DNA from 2 places in the Paenibacillus sp. FSL L8-0663 genome. Region 2 is predicted to be linked to the other one. Evidence: riboswitches for the same ligand, from Rfam matches in the RefSeq annotation. Region 2 holds a riboswitch; the other holds the start of a gene.
The links. A riboswitch is a leader RNA that binds a small molecule or an ion and turns the genes downstream of it on or off. The one in region 2 is predicted to bind cyclic di-GMP.
Positions count from the first base shown of each region.

Region 1: it holds a riboswitch for cyclic di-GMP, as region 2 does, so the genes downstream of both, MKY75_RS01960 (collagen binding domain-containing protein) here and MKY75_RS05950 (glycosyl hydrolase) in region 2, are expected to answer to the same signal.

Region 1 covers NZ_JBBOYM010000001.1:440,615-444,039, reverse strand. Annotated here, with positions in the region: gene MKY75_RS01965 (AraC family transcriptional regulator) at 310-1,191, shown strand; cyclic di-GMP riboswitch class I at 1,242-1,322, shown strand; gene MKY75_RS01960 (collagen binding domain-containing protein) at 1,518-3,425, shown strand, end outside.
Region 2 covers NZ_JBBOYM010000001.1:1,325,198-1,328,622, forward strand. Annotated here, with positions in the region: gene MKY75_RS05945 (sugar phosphate nucleotidyltransferase) at 1-1,338, shown strand, start outside; cyclic di-GMP riboswitch class I at 1,494-1,574, shown strand; gene MKY75_RS05950 (glycosyl hydrolase) at 1,588-3,189, shown strand; gene MKY75_RS05955 (hypothetical protein) at 3,238-3,425, shown strand, end outside.

The DNA of each region.
Region 1 (3,425 bases), 880 kb from region 2:
AAGTTGAATGGGCATGTAAGATATCTTTTTCAGCACTAATTCTATCTTTGACCCCAGAAAGGATTTGAATCCATGATGACCTCAGAATTCTTTCAACAATATTCGACCTTTTATACGGATGATCAGGTTAGATGTCCATAAGAGCGAGGCTTCTATAAAACTTACAAACATATTTTGATATATAGACATATTTCATGTGATAAAATAAACTTTTATATATAGTAAATCATGTTTAATCAGCCATTATATATTGGTTAAATCAAACCAAGATAAGCTAGATAAAATTGCTTCTTTGTAAAGGAATTGAATATGACAACAGACCAAAAAAACAACGAGGGCCTCTGGAACGGCGAACCTGTCGTAATTGTGCGCACTCCCTCCGCTTTTGCCAAGCAATCCCTTTTATATATTCAGGAATTAGGCTACTTCCAAAAAACTTCTGCTTTTACGGTGGAAAGAAAAGAACTCGCCTCTTTTTTGCTTGTTTTTACGTTGTCTGGTAAGGGAGAATTACTATACCGGGACAAGAAATATATTTTAAAGCCTCATGATTTGTTTTTTATTAATTGTGAGGAGTATGTGCAATATAGCACCTCCGGTCATGAAGCCTGGGAGTTTATCAGCTTATACCTGTACGGCAACCTGATCGGAAACTTTTACGAACAATTTGCCAAGCATAATAAACCGGTAATATCCATGCATAATCCGTATATTATATTGGACAAACTGCATGCTCTGATTTGTGGGCAGTCTGACAGAAGTCTTTCCGCTGAACTGCTAACGTCCAGGCTCATTGGTGAAATACTGATGTGCATCTTGCAGCATCCCTATGATCACCAGCATGTGAATGCTGAAACCCTCAGCGAAGTACGTCGGGTACAGCAATATTTGGATCAGTCCTACTGTGAGCGAATAACACTGGACTCGCTGGCAGATATGTTTGAATTAAACAAGTTTAATCTGGCTAAAAATTTCAAAAAGCAGATCGGTTTCTCTCCGATTGATTATCTCATTAATGTCCGTATCACGGCCGCTCAAAGCTGGCTTAAAACCAGTGACATGTCCATTGTGGATATCGCAAGGTACGTAGGTATTCCCAATACGAGCCATTTTATTAACCTGTTCAAGGAGCATGTAGGAGAAACACCTCATTCCTTCCGCAAAAAGTGGGGGAACCGTTCCAAGCTGTAAATGAGAGGTTACATGAAACCAGTTTGATAGATGATAGACGCACAAGCTATTCAAGTTAATGGCAAAGCTGTCGAAAGGCAGTGATGCAAAACTATAGGGCCTTCCTATCCGGATGGCAGCCAGCTACCAGATGAACGAGCTTTTTATTATGCCCTTTTTTACATAGATCCACCACAATTTGCTATGCCTATCTCGAAAAAAGCCCTGATCGCTATGATCAGGGCTTTTTTTTCTATTGGGATAGTCATGTCAGCCTAGCATGCTGAATATACTAATTTCGAACGAAGCATTGCCATATTACGATGAATAGGAGAATCACTTGGAGCATGAGAACAAAAATAAATGTAATGATCATTGCCTTATTGCTCATTGTCCAAAGCTTTTTCAACGCAACACTGGCTTACGCAGATGCTCCAGCCCCAGAACTGCCGCAGAGTGCTGTATCTGATCCTACACATACCGTTACGGATGCTGTATACGGTGTCCCAAACCTTGAACCTCCCAGGGAGATTCCTTCAAACACGCCCCCCTTCGTTCAAGGAGCAGTCAGTTCAAAATCTCAACATGATGCAACTCCGCAGAGCATACTAACGAAGTTGAGCCTGACCGACGAATCAGGGCATGTCATTGATGCAGTATATAGTCCCGACAGCCAATTCGACATCGGATCAGCCATCCAACTAGGCTATGAATGGGAGCTTCCTGACAATACCTATAAGTCAGGAGACACTTTCACCTTTCACTTACCAGAACAGTTTGTCATCTACACTGATATCTCATCTCCGTTAGTCACTACCGACGGAACCGTGGGATACTTCACAGTAGATCGTCAGGGCAAGGTGATCATGACCTTTAACCCATATGTAGAGACTCATTCCAATGTCAGCGGCAAACTGCAAATCAAAACCGAGTTTACAAAAGAAATAGTGAAAGGTAGTACAGAGGTCATCATTGCGATTCCGATCAAAGGCGGGGTGCAAACGGTCATCGTGAATGTAAAGCCCCAGTCAGGGCCGACCCTAAGCAAACAAGGGAAACTAGCTGGCACAAATCAGATCGACTGGACCATTGATGTGAACAAACAGCTAAACACCGTAAAGCATGCCTTCATCACCGATCCAATTCCTTTAGGACTGGAACTCAGAAGAGACTCTATCCGGCTCTATCATCTCCAAGTCAATATCGACGGATCGACCGTTGTTCGAGACCTAGTAAATGCGAGTGAATATGCCATTGAAGCAGATCAAGCCGGGACAGGGTTTGTGATTCGTTTTCAAGACGATAGCATGAACACGGCCTACCAGATTCAATATTCCACGCGCATTACTGGCGACGAAACTCGTTTTTCCAACACAGCAACGCTTTCAGGAGATGCGATAGAGAACGTTGCTGCTACCGGTACTGTTCAGGTAGAACGTGGTGAGTTTTTGTCCAAAAAGGTTGAAAAATATGATCATGCCACACAAACACTCTCGTGGGCCATACGATACAACTTCGGCGAGACAAAAATCCCCGAAGCCAAAGCTCTTTTAATTGATCATTTCAACAAAACTCAAGAATTGCTACCCGGTTCCTTGAAAGTATTTAAAGGAAACACGCTGGAGGAACTCCCATCGTGGGCGTATACTGTCATCCCAGTTGATTATCCGGACCGCAACGGCTTCAAACTTCAATTTAACTTCGACGTAGATTCAGCCTATACCATCCGATACCAGACTCAAGCCAGAGGCCGTGTCTATGAAAATGGAAAAGTTATAAACATCATAACCTCAGATGGAATCCAGAAGATCGTATCGACAGAAATCACAAGCGGAGTTATGACTAAAATGTATGACACACCCAATTACAACACCAAAATCATACCTTGGGTGATTACCATTAATACAGACTTATACACCATGAAAAATATTGTCATTCACGATGTGTTTCCAAACGGGGGCTTGGCCTTGTTGCCGGACACCCTGAAAATTCAAACTGTTGACGGAACAACGGAGCTACGTGCCCCCACGGATTATGAGCTGATTCCGCTATCACAGGACTATAAACAAGGATTTACGCTCAAATTTCATAAAACCATTCATAAAGCTTATACGATCAAGTATTCAACCACCTATAACAATGACTGGAAAACGGATACGACGAAGCCTGAGTTTCGTAATAAATCCATTATAGAATACCAGTTTGAAGACGGAGAAACATCATCGCATGCCGTGGAGTGCCCGATCTGGCCGGAC
Region 2 (3,425 bases):
TTATGGCCTTTGTCCAACGATTCCCGTTCCAAACAATTTTTGAAGGTACTGGAGAGCCCGGAGGGGACTTCGGAATCCATGGTACAGCGGGTATGGAGACAATTGGGAGACAACGGATTATCAGAATCCTCGTTTATTGCGACAGGGAGAGCACAGGTCGAAATGATCCAGAGTCAGGTTGGGCCGAATACGCGTATCATTGTTGAGCCAGAACGCAGAGACACCTTTCCTGCGATTGCGCTGACAGCGACTTATTTATATTCCATTGCAGGTGTTTCACCTGATGAAATTGTAGCTATATTGCCTGTAGATCCTTATGTTGAGGATGCTTTCTTCGCCTCCGTAGCCCAACTGGAACATACGCTTCAGGAGAGTGAAGGCAAGCTTGCATTAATCGGGGTTGTCCCTTCCTATCCTTCAGAGAAATATGGTTACATTATTCCGAAAAACGATGCCACCCAAGGTAGCACTGGCTACCGCGAAGTGAGCCATTTTCAAGAGAAACCCGACCGGGAGCAGGCGGAGCGTCTGATTGAACGCAATGCTCTATGGAACTGCGGGGTTTTTGCGTTCAAATTAAGTTATTTGCTGGATATCTTGGCATCCAAGGGATTGCCGCTGAATTATGAAGAAATGCAAAAGCAATACGCATCTCTGGAAAAAATCAGTTTTGACTATGAAGTAGTCGAGAAGGAAAAGGACATTGTAGTTCTTCCGTATGATGGTTTTTGGAAGGATTTAGGTACTTGGAATACGCTCACAGAAGAAATGTCTAATCAACAAGTGGGCAGAGGTGTAGTAACGGAGGATTGCGTCAATACGAGTCTTATTAACGAGTTAGACATTCCTGTGGCGATCATTGGAACGAATGATCTGATTGTAGCGGCTAGCCCGGATGGCATTCTTGTGACCAATAAGGCAGAAAGTCCTCGTATTAAAGAAGTGCTCAAGGCTCATGATCAGCGTCCAATGTATGAAGAACGTCGTTGGGGGCAGTATCGGGTTGTGGATTATGTCAAATATGACGAGGGTAACGAGGTATTGACCAAACGAATCCGCGTACGAAAAGGCAAAAATATCAGCTACCAGCTTCATTTCAAACGGAGTGAAATCTGGACCATTATTAGCGGTGAAGCGGAAATTATTTTGAATGAGAAGCTACACAAAGTAAAGGCTGGTGATGTAGTCCGCATTCCTGAAGGGACGAAGCATAGCATTTTGGCTGTGACAGATGTGGATTTTATTGAGGTGCAGACTGGCTCTGAATTGGTTGAAGAGGATATTGTCCGCTTTTGTATGGATTGGAATGAAATTTCCCGTCACCAATTTATCTCATAATTATTTTCGTAAAAACGAAAAAAAGACAAATTCATGAAAATTCATGGCTCAAACTGTCGAATTTGGGCGAAAACCTGTAAATTCATGAACATGACCTATTAAATTTTGGTAAAATAAAGTCGATACTTAGGGTAAGAAGGAATCCAAACTCCTTCCAACGATAAACGCAGCCCTGTCGAAAGGCAGGTACGCAAAGCTAAAGGGCCTTCCACAAGGATGGCAGCCTGGCTACCGAAAGGAAGAGCGAAAGTGAGATTCAATTTTATTCCTCTGTATCGACTGATACGTCATGTACTCCCCGTTGTTATGCTTTTTTCATTGTTGCCCGTCGGTTTTGGTGATTCTCTGTCTGTGGCGAATGCCGCTTCATTACAACCTGTTAATTCGGACGCTTCTACTCAGGCCCGTGAACTATACAATTATTTACTCAACATCTCAGGGAAAAAAATAGTCACCGGTCAGCATGATTATTTGGAAAGTCCGGATGAATTAAGTAACAAGGTCCAAAAAATCAGTCAGGCATATGTAGGTGTACACGGCTATGAGATGGGAGCTATCTCTGGTCAATCTGACGCTACAGAAGCAGCGCAACGTAAAAATGTCGTCGATAGTGCTATCCGTTGGGACAGATCCGGTGGTATTGTGACGATGACTTTTCATGAAGCGCTACCAGGTAGGCCACTGACTTGGGCCAATGTACAGGCGAAAGTAAGTCAGACAGAGTTCAACAAATACGTGACCCCAGGTACTACGCAGTATAACCTCCTCATTGCCGATCTGGATAAGGCCGCTGTATCGTTAAAGCAGCTTCGTGATGCAGGGGTTCCGGTTTTGTGGAGACCTTACCACGAGATGAATGGCGACTGGTTCTGGTGGGGAAACAAAAATAATTTCAATCAGCTATGGAATATCATGTACGACCGTTTTACCAACACACATCAATTGAACAATCTGCTGTGGGTATGGAGTCCGAATGCGCCCAATTCGTATACTGTCCCGTACACCCCGAAATACCCGGGGGATGACAGAGTGGACATCTTGGCAGTAGATATTTACAACAATGATTTTAAGCAAAGTCATTACGAAGGTCTGCTTGGGCTGGCACGGAATAAGCCGATTGCCATTGGGGAGCACGGTGAGATGCCTAGTTCTGAGGTGTTGCAGGCTCAACCTAAATGGGTATATTCCATGACTTGGGGCAAGATGCTGACTGAGAATAACACAACAAATCAAATTCAGGATTATATGAATGATTCGAGGAGTTTGACGCGGGATGATGTGAAGAATGGATTGGAAACGATTCAACCACCTGGGACAGATATACCGACCTTACCGGACGAGGGACAAAGTGAGCCTATCCCGGCTCCGCCAGTAGTGATCGTTCCCCCAGCTCCGACTCCTCCTTCTGTTCCTGATGTGGTATATGTGAACGGGTTGCGTGGCGAATATTTTAACAATATGAATTTGAATGGAAGTCCTGTTTTGATCCGTACAGATAGCAAGCTGGACTACAACTGGCGTGCCAATGCCGCTGACCCTAAGGTGAATGCCGATCAGTTCTCGGTTCGCTGGACGGGTAAAATCAAACCGCAATATAGCGAGACCTATACGTTCACCACGATATCCGATGATGGTATCCGTGTATGGGTAGACGGCAAGTTGGTGATTGACAGCTGGTTCAAACAAAGCTGGACAGAGCGTAAAGGCAGTATGACTTTGGAAGCAGGCAAAATGGTAGATTTAAAAGTAGAATACTATGATGAAAAAGGCGACGCGATGGCACGTCTAATGTGGGAAAGTCAGCATGAAGCGAAAGCGGTGATTCCCGGAAACGCTTTGTTTCTTCCTTGATTAATACTCTTTCCCGGTCCAAAAATTTGAGGAGAGAGGGTCGATCATATGATAAAAAAATGGTTATCCCATAGGTATACAGTAGTTTTATCTGGACTACTAGCGATCGTAGCTATAGCGATGATCGCTTGGTTTATATACACGCCTTCAAGAAGCGCAGAATTGCAGACGGATAAAGTAGCAGCTGCCAGTCCAGTATGGAAGCTGGGGCAGAGGGATGACTCTTCAGCGGAATT